Regions from separate parts of the Halomonas kashgarensis genome, predicted to be linked through region 3. Evidence: riboswitches for the same ligand, from Rfam matches in the RefSeq annotation. Region 3 holds a riboswitch; each other region holds the start of a gene.
What was found. Region 3 has a riboswitch for thiamine pyrophosphate ahead of thiM (hydroxyethylthiazole kinase). Riboswitches for the same ligand answer to the same signal wherever they lie in the genome.
Positions count from the first base shown of each region.

Region 1: linked by a shared signal. The riboswitch ahead of R5M92_RS08615 (sodium:solute symporter) and the one ahead of thiM (hydroxyethylthiazole kinase) in region 3 are both predicted to bind thiamine pyrophosphate.
Region 2: linked by a shared signal. The riboswitch ahead of tenA (thiaminase II) and the one ahead of thiM (hydroxyethylthiazole kinase) in region 3 are both predicted to bind thiamine pyrophosphate.

Region 1 is NZ_CP137552.1:1,878,004-1,882,068, forward strand. It holds gene R5M92_RS08610 (sugar transferase) at 36-605, opposite strand; gene R5M92_RS08615 (sodium:solute symporter) at 823-2,226, opposite strand; TPP riboswitch at 2,216-2,332, opposite strand; gene R5M92_RS08620 (peroxidase-related enzyme) at 2,428-3,015, opposite strand; gene R5M92_RS08625 (hypothetical protein) at 3,183-3,875, shown strand; gene R5M92_RS08630 (CoA-acylating methylmalonate-semialdehyde dehydrogenase) at 3,959-4,065, opposite strand, start outside.
Region 2 is NZ_CP137552.1:314,666-318,730, forward strand. It holds gene thiC (phosphomethylpyrimidine synthase ThiC) at 1-1,146, opposite strand, end outside; gene tenA (thiaminase II) at 1,172-1,855, opposite strand; TPP riboswitch at 1,945-2,105, opposite strand; gene R5M92_RS01335 (hypothetical protein) at 2,201-2,551, opposite strand; gene R5M92_RS01340 (aldo/keto reductase) at 2,669-3,490, opposite strand; gene R5M92_RS01345 (TspO/MBR family protein) at 3,522-4,010, opposite strand.
Region 3 is NZ_CP137552.1:3,118,047-3,122,111, forward strand. It holds gene R5M92_RS14255 (DUF6164 family protein) at 28-387, opposite strand; gene gloA (lactoylglutathione lyase) at 393-926, opposite strand; gene R5M92_RS14265 (peroxiredoxin) at 1,097-1,738, shown strand; TPP riboswitch at 1,770-1,867, shown strand; gene thiM (hydroxyethylthiazole kinase) at 1,898-2,710, shown strand; gene thiE (thiamine phosphate synthase) at 2,700-3,314, shown strand; gene R5M92_RS14280 (DMT family transporter) at 3,371-4,065, opposite strand, start outside.

The sequences.
Region 1 (4,065 bases), 1.2 Mb from region 3:
ATTTCGTTCATTTCGTCGTTCGCCTCTCATCGTGTTTACATTTTTTTCATCTTCACCCTATCCCCGCCTCCCTTGCCCAGTAACGTCAGGAAGAGATAGCGAAAATACGCAGGCACTGCCATCGCCGCCAGCATCTGCTGATCCACTTCCGCAAGACGCCGTGGCGTGGACATGTCGATGGCATTGAGTTGCGCCAGACCGGTGATACCCGGACGCGCATCATAGACGCCACGCTCGGTACGCTCCTTGATCAGCTCATATTGCGAGAGCAGGCACGGGCGAGGCCCCACCAGGCTCATGTCACCCTTCAAGACATTCCACAACTGGGGCAACTCGTCCAGTTTGGTCCGCCGCAGGAAACGACCGAAGCGAGTGATCGAGGATGCATCGACCAGGTGAGAGGCAACCCAGCCGGTATCGCATTTCATGGTCCGAAACTTGAGCAGCACAAACGGCTGGCCGTGATACCCCACCCGCTGCTGGCGGAACAAGGGGGAACCAGTTTCCCAGTAGCCGACCAAGGTCAATAACACCATTAACGGCAGTCCAATCAAAAGCCCCATGGCAGCAAGCAGAACGTCAAACAAACGAAGCATTTTAGCCATGATGCAGACCTTTGGTGGTTGCCGAAGGCGCTCGCCAGCCGTGCCATGTATGACCGTGCTGGCGGGAAGTAAAGCTACTGATTGAATATTAAAGGTAACACCGGCGCCAAACCGGTGCGGCGGCAAAACGCCACCAAGAGGTAGGGTTTTTTCTCAATCTCAAGCGGCGACAGGACACTGACTTTCTCAACAGCCGCAACAGGAGAGACCTAAAACTTCATAAGCTCAGGCGCTGCTTTTTCGGCATCATCCAGGCAAACAACAGGCTGATGACGAGCGAGGCGACAAGCGCTCCCAGAAAAGGGGCCAGGGTGGGAATGCTTTCCGGAAAGCTTGCCGTCATTATCCCCGCCTGCAAACTGCCCTGAGAAACCCAACCGGGCAGGATGGCTCCAAGCATACCGGCGACACCTCCCGCAACGGCCGCCGCAGGCCTCATGCGCTGCCACAGGCCCAGCAGGACCGGCACCACGATGGCGGCGCACAGCAGGTCGGCAATCAGAAACAGCCGCAGCACGGAAAGCCCCTGCAGCGCCACGATGACCACCGGCACCATCAGCGCGATCGTCACCAGCCGGGCGACAAGAATCGAACGTCCTTCTTTGTTCAGCCCCGACTGGCCCGACCCCGCCACCACCAGCGAAGCGATACCGCTTTGCAAGGTATCCACGCTGGAAGCCACCAGCGTTACTGCCAGCACTAGTGCCGGCAAGGCAAGCCAGTCGGGCGCCTGAGATAACAGAGCGAAGAACGGGATCGGCGGTTCGCCCAGAGCGACCCCGCTCATGGCGGCCAGTATGCCCAGCGCCCCCACCATCATCACCACTACCACGGTGGTGGTGGCGCCCAGCCACGCACCACGCCCGAGCGCGACATCGTCCCGCGCCGCCCAGACCCGCTGCCAATAGCCTTGATGAAAGAGATTGGCGGCGGTGACCGCTATCACCAGGGTCAGCGCCACGCTAAGCTCACTGCCCAGGGGAGCCGAAGGCAGCGCGGCCGGAGCCGGCATAGTGGGCAGACGAACCAGGGCCACGCCGCCCACCACGCAGAGTAATGCAAGCAGCAGCCAGGCTTGCCAGCGGTCGGTTGCCAGGCTCGCCCGCAACCCTCCCATCACGGTATAGAGCAAGGTGGTCAACGCGATGCCGACCACCACCAAGGCAGGGGGCACATCGGAAAGCAGTGCTGTTATCGCACCGATGGCGGTGAGTTCCGCCGCCAGAAAGCACGCCATATAGAGTACCGAAACGGCCGATACCCAGCGCCGCACTCCGGTTCCGTAACACGCCTGGGCGAACTCGCCGATGCTGCGCCCTTCTGGAAGATGACGGCGAATCCTCGGCCCGTAGAGTCCCAGCACGATGAAGGGCAGCGCCGAACCGACGGCATAACCCGCCAGGGCCAACGGCCCCACGAAGGCGCCGATTTCAGGTGGAGCGAAGAGAATCCAGGCGCCCATGCCCGAGGCCAGAAACGAAAGCCCCAGGCTGGAAGCCGATTGCGAGTTGCGGGCGGTAATGTAGTCATCCAACGGGCCATCGGCCCGGCGGGCACGCAGCCCCAGAAAAGCAAAGCACAGCAGTGCCGCGCCGAGCGCGGCCGAGATCAGGTAAAGCATGTCGCACTTCCTCCGCCGGTATGAGCCGGATCAGGTTCCAGGGTCAGCACTCGGCTTTCTCAGCCCCCGCGGCGTCATGACCGGCGGGGCTCCCCTGGCGACAGTGAATGGATTGTGGTTTCGACCGTGGCCGAGAGCGCCATCATCGGTAAACGCTGGCGCCATGTAAAGCGCAGACAATTCAGCCAACGCGACGAGCTGTCATTTTTCCCGGGGCAGCCGCCCCATCAGGTAGAACTCCTCGTTGGGCGGTGTTCCGGTCAGGGTAACCAGGCGATTGGAAAGACTGAAGAACGCGGCAATGGCACCGATATCCCAGATATCGTCCTGGCTGAATCCCGCCTCGCCCAGGCGTATCCGCCATGTCTCGGTCAATTCACCCACCTCCAGCCCGCAGTGCAGGGCAAAATCCAGCATGGTCCGGTGGCGCTCGCTGAGCGGGGCGGCACGGTGATTGATCGCCACCTGATCGGCGAGCAGCGGATCCTTGCTGTAGATGCGTACCAGGGCACCGTGGGCCACCACACAGTAAAGGCACTGATTGCGGGCACTGGTCGCCACCACGATCATCTCCTTTTCGGCCTTGGTCAAGGTATCGGATTCGCGTTCCATCAAGGCGTCATGGTAGGCAAAAAACGCCCGAAACTCGGCAGGACGATGCGCCAGCATGAGAAACACATTGGGCACGAAGCCCGCCTTTTCCTGTACAGCGAGTATCGTGCCTCGAATATCCTCGGGCAGGGTTTCCAGGCTTTCCGGAATGGGGAAGCGGCTAAGGGATGCGGTCATGTTTTTACCTGTTTGTTGTTAATTTATTATCGAGTTGATTTGAAGCAGGAACGAACCTTCAGCGGCTCTTCCCATACACCGTTGCGCTCGCCATACTGCGGTAATCAATACTTTTCCCTGAGCACCCGCCGTCAGCGTAGCGGACCAGTACCGACAGGAAAACAGCAATGCGCTATACCGAAGCCAAGGAACATACTCAAGGTCGCCTGCATGAGCTGTTTGCCGATCCGTATCACGCCTTTCGCAATAACGCCGATGAACGCCAACTGCATATTCGCATCATGCTGCACTTGTTGGTAGCACGGCCCATGCAGCGGGGCCATCTCACCCTGCGTGTGATCCACGGCTGGCAGAATGGCGTCTTCGATCCCGAAGCCCTGCACAACGCCGATTATCCGCTGACCTGTGTGGAAGACCTGGAAGCCGCCATGCACGCCTTTCGCGCGGCAACCGCCAGCGGTCGCGACTTCCCCAGCGATGGCGCCTCGCTTCTCGCCGAACCCCTGGCCCGGGCGCTTGCCAAGGCCGAAGCCAAGGGCGAGAACGTGGACATTTCTACCCGCACGATTCCCGCCCGTTGGCCGGCGTTCGAGGGAGGGCTGACACTCTACACCTTCTTCAAGATGTACCATCGCTTGGTTTACGGCGAGGACGACACGTACCGTTGCGCCCACTGTCTTACCAGCCAGGGCATGCGGGAACTCCACGAGTTTCATCTGGAAGAGGGAGAATTCGCGGTGGTGATCCCGCCGGGGCCGGACTACAAAAGCGAAGACAGCGTGTTGGTGATGCACGAAAGCCAGCTCGTGCCCATGGCTAAGCTGCTACTGGAAAGCATTCCCCTGTTAGAGAACTTCTAAGTTCCATTGACGTTTCACTCACACAGCTGCGGCCCCGAGATGCTCGGGGCCGCTTTCGTATACTCAATCTAACGGCAACGCTCTCAGCTCATCGAAATCGTGCTATTGATGCCGCTGGAGACGTTTTCCGGCTCGAACCAGCGCGCGGTAACGGTCTTGGTCTGGGTCCAGAAGGCGATTGCCTGCTTGC
Region 2 (4,065 bases), 660 kb from region 3:
CTCCTCGAAGTGGGTGTACAGGAAGCTCTCCTGATGGTGATACAAGCACCACTTCGCCATGATGGAACCGCCACGGCTCACAATGCCGGTGACGCGGTTGGCGGTGAGCGGCACGTAGCGCAGCAGCACCCCCGCGTGAATGGTGAAGTAGTCCACGCCCTGTTCGGCCTGCTCGATCAGCGTATCGCGAAAGACCTCCCAGGTGAGGTTTTCGGCGATGCCGTTGACCTTCTCCAGCGCCTGATAAATGGGCACCGTGCCGATCGGCACCGGTGAGTTGCGGATGATCCATTCGCGGGTTTCGTGGATATTGGCCCCGGTGGAGAGGTCCATGATGGTGTCCGCGCCCCAGCGGATGCCCCAGGTCATCTTGTCCACTTCCTCTTCAATGGAGGAGGTTACCGCCGAGTTGCCCAGGTTGCCGTTGATTTTGACCAGAAAGTTGCGGCCAATGATCATCGGCTCGCTTTCAGGGTGGTTGATGTTGTTGGGAATGATCGCCCGACCTCTGGCGACTTCATCGCGAACGAACTCTGGCGTTATCTCGTCCGGAATGCTGGCGCCAAAGCTCTGGCCCGCATGCTGGTGGCCCAGGATGCGTTCAACCTCTGACGTTCCCAGCGCCTGGCGGCGCTGGTTTTCCCGCAGGGCGATGAACTCCATCTCCGGCGTGATGACGCCTTGGCGTGCGTAGTGCAGCTGGGTCACGTTTCCAGTCCGCCCGTCCTTTGTAGAGAGTGCACGGCGCGGGGTACGGGTCAGATCAAAACGCAGCTGGGCAAGGGTGGGGTCGTTGGCGCGGCGCTGGCCGTACTGGCTGGTGGGGCCATCCATAAACTCGGTGTCGTTGCGCTCTTCGATCCAGGCCCGGCGCAGCTCTGGCAGGCCCCGGCGCAAATCAATCTGGGCGTTGGGATCGGTGTAGGGGCCGGAGGTGTCGTACACTAGCAGCGGCGGGTTCTCTTCATCCACACCGCTGGTTTTGGTGGGCGAGAGAATGATTTCCCGAAACGGCACGCGAATATCTGGCCGCGAGCCTTCCACGTAAACCTTGCGCGAGCCGGGCAGCGGGGCCACGGCAGCGGCATCCACCTGGGCGGTTTCGGCGAGAAAGTGGGCGGTTTTACTCTTGACGGTCCTGATCATGATGGTTTCTCTGTATTGTTGGTGGTTATTCAGAAAGGTCGTGATCGATCAGCTCAAGGCCCATCTGCCAGAAGTCGATTTCCAGGCGGGTGGCATCACGGAAGATCTTGCTGAGCTCACGAAAACGAGTGGGGGTGACATCGGCCAAGCGAGCATCGAGCCACGCAAGCTCCTCCTGCATGGCGGCCTGGAACTCGTCGCCTTCGTACATGGCAATCCAGGCATCAAACGGGTTTTGGCTGCCGCGCAGAGTAGAAGTTTGGGCGTTCAGCCAGTTGGCGATTTCGCCGTAGCCGAAAAGGCAGGGGGCCAGCGCCACGTGCAAATCGAGCAAGTCGCCGCGGTTGCCGGTATCCAGCACATAGCGGGTGTAAGCGAGCGTGGCCCTGGCTTCGGGGAGCGCTTCCAGCTCCTGCTCGGAAATACCCCACTCCTGGCAAAAGCCGACGAGCAGGCCCAGCTCCACATCCACGATGGCTTTCATTCCTTCATGGGCTTGGCGTAAATCCGCCAAGGTGGGGCTTTTATAGGCAGCCAGCGCGTAGGCGCGGGCGAAGTGGATCAAGAACAGGTAGTCTTGCTTCAAATAGTGTCGAAACGATGCCTCAGGCAGCGTGGCGCTACCCAGCTGGCGCACGAAATCGTGCTCGATATAGGCGCGCCAATCTTCTTGGCAGGCGGTGGTGAGATCGGTAAAGCGGTAACCCATGATGCCTCCGGTGATGATGATCCGGAGGGTGGGCGAATAAGACCGAGGGAATGGCGCGGAAAGGTGGCGTGCGATCGTGAGAGAGCTAGCCATGGCCATCGCTTGATCCCTACGCCGGTACCCGCGCCGCTCGTAGTGTGAGTAGCAGCGCATTAGCCGGATCAGGTTCAGCGGGACCAGCACTTGGCAGCAAAAAATGCTCACCCTGCGCCATCTCAGCCGGATTTCACCGGCACCCCGTCAAGCTGTTCGTTAGCGGAGTGTAGAAGGCGGGTGGTGGAGATGCAATGGTGCATGATGGCGCAGCCCACTTTCATCCGCGTAAACGGCACCGGTGCTGCTTCGTTATCGCTTGGATTCAATACTTTTCCAAACCAGCCCAACCAACAAAATCGCCAGTACGGCGAACAGTAGGGCGGCGCCCGTGGAATTCAGCACCTGCAGGGTTAGGCCTGAAACGACCAGCCAGAGTGCTGGGATGATGGCGGCGATACAGAGGGCGAACCCCCGCAGCAGGATAAGCATCAGCCCCAGCGTGGTGACCGCCGTGGGGTCGGCGTGTATGCCGAACACTTCTGCCTGGTGCCAGGAGCCGCCGCTCAGCGGCGCCGTCAGCGGCATGATGATCAGGCTGAAGCCGGTGATGGCGATGCCTATGGCAACCGGTGGGTTTGTTGCGCTCGGTGCGTTATCCATTCCCCATCCCGTTAGCGCAATCCATACCAGCAGCACGGCCTTGATTATGAAAGCGTAGCCATATCAGCACAAATACCGTATTCACAAACCAGTACTGGGCCGTTGAGTGGCTCGCCCTCACACCATTTGCAATGACTGCTTGCGCGTTGGCGGGGGATAGGCAGCGTCGATTTGCGCCAGGTCATCGTCGTCGAGTCTGAGCTTATCAGCATCAAAATTCTGTTTGAGATGCTCTAGGTTCACGGCTTTAGGAATGGCAATCACACCGGGGTGACGTAGTGCCCAGGCGAGGGCGACTTGAGCGGGGGTGGCGCTGTGTTTGTCGGCGATGCGTTGCAGGGCGGCGTCGCGCAGCAGGGCGCCGCCTTGCCCGATCGGGCAGTAGGCCATGAGCGGCATGCTGTGTCGTGCCTGCCAGGGCAGCACGTCGTACTCGATGCCGCGGGCTCCTGGATTGTAGAGCACCTGATTGGTGGCGCAAGCGGGCGCATCGAGTTCTGCCAAGTCGTCAACGTCGAAGTTCGACACGCCCCAGCGCAGAATCTTGCCCTGTTCGCGCAGCCGCTCAAACGCTTCTACGGTTTCGCTCAGCGGGTACTGGCCGCGCCAGTGCAGCAAGTATAGATCGATAGTGTCGGTGCCTAATCGGCGCAGGCTGCGCTCGCAGGCGGCTAGTACCCCCTGGGTGCTGGCGTTGTGCGGGTAGATCTTGCTGACCAGATAGACTTCATCACGCCGGTCGCGAATTGCTTGGCCAACGATCTCTTCAGCGCCGCCCTCGGCATACATCTCGGCGGTATCGATCAACGTCATGCCCAGGTCCAACCCTTCACGCAGTGCCCTGAACTCAGCGTGGCGCTGCCCGGCATTCTCGCCCATGTGCCAGGTGCCCTGGCCGATACGGGGTACGCTGTCGCCGCCTAGTTCGATCGTCTGCATATTCTCTTCCCGGTTGTGTTGCTTTTCTGAATCATCCCAGAATCTGAGGATTGAGCTGCCAGGTGCTCCAGGTGAGCGCGCAGGCCAGGCTCACCCAGGCGAGGTAAGGCAGCAGCATTGCGCCGGCCAGTGGTTTGAGGCGCCAGAACATCATCAGAGTGATGGCGATCAGTAGCCACAACACTACCACACCGATAAAAGCGACTGCCCCCAGCTGCCAGACGAAGTAGAGCCAGCTCCACAGGGCATTGAGTGCCAGTTGCACTAGAAACATCACCAGTGCAGGTCGGGAACCTGGTTCGCGCCAGGCAAGCCAAGCGGAGATGCCCATCAATCCGTAAAGCGTTGTCCATATCGGCCCGAATAGCCAGGCTGGCGGCGCCCACGTGGGCTGCTGAAGTGTTTCGTAGAACGAGGCCGCATTGACAGAGGCGATGGCACCAATGGCGGCGGCGAGGTAGGCCAGCACCAGCCAGCCGATGAGACCCTTGATTTGTTTGCTGCGGGAGAGCTCACGCATGAATATTCCTACTTAGGTTGGCGAAAATCGCTTCAAGGGTAGTGCGGGGTGGTGA
Region 3 (4,065 bases):
GGCGAAACGAGCCGGCAGCAGAGACGCTCAAAACCCCAGGAAAGGCGCCAACGAGATAACGGCGATCAGGATTACGGCCACCATTACCAGCAGCATCTGGAAGGGGTGCGCCGTCACGCGGCGCCATAGGGTCGGTGCGTCACCGCGGGCCACGGCTTCGCGATACTCCGCCTGCAGGCGAACGCGCCGCTCGTCCTGATAACACTCGAGTACGGCCTGGGCCTGCTCCGCCTGGCTCGCGTCGCGCAACCAGATGGCCTCGACGCCCAGGCGAAACAAGCCCGCCTGGGTCTCGTAGACATCGAAGCCATGCTCGGCCAGCAGCTCACGCACTTCCGCCGCCTCTTCGTCGGTCACGTTGTGCAGGCGAAAGAGTAACTTGGCCATGGCGGTTAATTCCCCAGGCTGTCCAGGCGGGCGGCTTCCACGACCTCGATCCAGTAGCCGTCGGCATCCTTGATGAAGATGACGTCCTGCATCTTGCCCTGGTCGGAGCGCTTGACGAATTCCACCGCATTGCTGTCGAACCAGGCCTCGGCGGCGTCCAGGTCGGGCACGCAGAAACACAGATGGCCGAAGCCCTGGGGTTCGCTGTTGCCGTCGTGATAAGCCAGGTCGGATTGCGTCTCCGTCCCCCAGTTGTGAGTCAGTTCCAGCAGGCCTTTCTGACTGAATGTCCAGACGGTCCGCTGAGCGCTATCCTCCGGTGGCGCGGTGTGATCGTCCAGATTGGCGAGGAAATAGAGCGAAAACTGCATCTCCTCGAAATCAAGACGCCGCACGACGCTCATGCCGAATACCCGCGAATAGAAAGCCAAAGCCTTTTCCGGGTCCTTGACGCGCAACATGGTGTGGTTCAAACGGAACCCTTGGGTTTCTGCCGGGGTGGGCTGCACCCCGGGGTGTTGCTCGCCCGAAAAACGCATGATTGACTCCTGACCCTATGTTGCGAACTGCCGTTCTTGCCCTAGCCGCGAAGAGACGGTGAAAGAACATATTGATATAGTTAAACTTCCAAGAAGAACTTTTAAGCCTAAGAAATTGATTCTATGCTAGGCAGGAAAGCTTATCACTGCACCTATACAAGGAGAATCCCATGACATTGCGCCTAGGTGACATCGCACCAGATTTCGAACAGGACAGCACCGCCGGCAAGATTCGTTTCCACGAGTGGGCCGGGGATGATTGGGTCATTCTGTTCTCCCACCCCAAGGACTTCACCCCGGTCTGCACCACCGAACTTGGCGAAGTGTCCCGTCTCAAGCCCGAGTTCGACAAGCGCAACACCAAGGCCATCGGGCTATCCGTCGATCCGATCGACGACCACCACGCCTGGGCTGGCGATATCGAGGAAACCCAGGGCCACGGCTTGAATTTCCCGCTGCTGGCGGACAGCGACCGCAAGGTCAGCGACCTTTACGACATGATTCACCCCAACGCCAACGACACCCTGACGGTGCGTAGCGTGTTCATTATCGATCCGGCCAAGAAGATTCGTCTGACGCTCACCTACCCTGCCAGCACCGGACGCAATTTTGCCGAGATCCTGCGAGTGCTCGATAGCCTCCAGCTAACCGACGGCTACAAGGTCGCTACCCCGGTGAACTGGTGCGAGGGTGATGACTGCATCATCGTGCCTTCGGTCAGCAACGAAGACGCCAAGACGTTATTCCCCGAAGGCTGGGACGAGAAGAAACCCTACCTGCGCATGGTCAAGCAACCCAAGAAAGGCAGCTGAATCGAATCGGCCAGCGGTGTAGCATAGGCACCAGTAACGACAGGGGCGCTGCAGGCTTTCATGCAGCTGAGATGTACCCTTGAACCTGAACCGGATAATGCCGGCGTAGGAAGTCGTGATCGGTCTCCGGCCGGCCTTCGTCCGCGCCTGGGAGCGATGATGCCCGCACCACTTGATCTTGCCTCCGCGCTTGAAGCGCTACGCCGCCAGCGTCCGCTGGTGCACAACATCACCAACTATGTGGCCATGAACAGTTCGGCCAATCTGCTGTTGGCGATGGGTGCCTCACCGGCAATGCTACATGCCCGCGAGGAGGTGGTGGAATTCGTCGGCCTGGCCGACGTACTCTCCATCAATCTCGGAACACCATCCCCCGCCTGGGCCGAGGCCATGCTTCAGGCCGCCAAGGCGGCGCAGGTACAGGGCAAGCCGTGGGTACTCGACCCGGTCGCCGTGGGCGCCACGGCTTACCGCCGGCAGTTGGCGGCTACGCTACTCGACGCCTCGCCCACGCTGATTCGAGCCAATCCCTCGGAAATCCTGGCACTCGACGGCATGGCCAACCCAGGGCGTGGCGTGGATGCCACCGACAGTACGGCAAACGCCACCCAGGCAGCCATCCGCCTGGCTCGCCATCATGCCTGCCTGGTCGCGGTAACGGGCGAGTACGACCTGGTCACCGACGGCCAGCGGCATGTTCTCGTTCACGGCGGCCATGAGTTGATGCCCACCGTGACAACCTTGGGCTGTGGATTGAGCGCCGTGGCGGGAGCCTTTATCGCCGCTTCGCCTCGGGACACGTTCAACGCCTGCGTCGCGGCCCTGACAAGCTTCGCCGTGGCCGGGTCCCAGGCCGCCCATGACGCCCGGGGCCCGGCCAGTTTCCAGGTCGCTTTCATCGATGCTCTTTATCAGCTGACTCCCGAGCAGCTGGCGGCCCAGGCCAATGTGGAGGTGACCAATGCGCTGTAACCTTTCCCTTTATCTAGTGACCGACCCCGACTTGTGCCGTGGGCACGGGCTGGAAAGTACGGTGGCCGCTGCCGTTAGGGGCGGAGTCACCATGGTGCAGCTGCGCGACAAGCATGCCAGCGACACCGAAATGATAGCCCAGGCGATACGTCTGAAAGAGATACTGGAAGGCTCGGGCGTCCCGTTGATCATCAATGATCGTCTATCAGTTGCTTTGGAGAGCGGCGCCGACGGCTTGCATGTAGGCCAGAGCGATACTGCCGTCCACGAGGCGCGAGACGCCATGAAGCCCGGCGCCATCATCGGCCTTTCCATTAATTCGCTGGACGAACTGGCTGCGGCCCCCGTGGAAATACTCGATTACATCGGCCTGGGGCCGGTCTTCGCCACTCCCAGCAAGCAGAACCATGCCCAGCCGATCGGGTTTGAGGGTCTGGCGACCCTCGCCCAAGCCAGCCCGCTGCCCAGCGTGGCGATAGGCGGTCTCAAGGCCGAGCATTGCCGTTCCGTACGAGAGGCAGGTGCCCATGGCATCGCCGTGATTTCGGCTATTTGCGGACAGACCGATCCCGAGCAGGCGGCTCGCTCGTTCCGTTTTACCTGACGGCAAAGGTCCAAAGGTTGTTAACTGAAACGACAGCTCCAGCTCGGCGGCACAGTTCAAGCCGTCGGGCGGCGCTTCAGTGTGGTACGCCGGTCGTGATAGGCAATCGCCAAGCCACTACCGATAATCAGCGTACTGCCCACCCATACCCATGCGTCGGGCATTTCCCCCCAGAACCACCAACCCAATAATACCGCCCACAACATGGCGGTGTAATCGAACGGCGCGGCAATCGCCGCAGGCGCATAACGAAACGCCAGGGTAATGAAAGCGGTAGCGCCGATGCCCAGCACACCCGAAAGCAGAAAGCCCGGCCAGTGCCAGGGATGGGGCGCTTGCCACACCCAGGGCAGCAAGGCGGCGGAGATGACCAAGGGAACCAGAGTCATGTAGAACACCATGGCCCATAGATGCTCGTGCTTGCCGTAGCGCCGCGCGGTAATCATCAAAAGCGCGTAGAATACCGCCGCTCCCAGTAGCACCAGCGCTCCCGGGTCGAAAGCGTCGCCCCCGGGTCGCACCACGACTAACACTCCCGCAAACCCCAGCAGCGAAGCGGCAAGTACCGGTGCATCGATACGCTCGCCCAGTAGCGGAACGGATAACAGAGTGACAAACAGTGGCGCCACGAAGGCGATCGCGGTCGCTTCGGCGAGGGGCAGCAGGGTCAACCCCAGCACGAAACAACCCATCGTGCCGGTATAGATCAAGCCCCTGACCAGGTGCACGCCGGGACGCCGGGTGCGCAGCT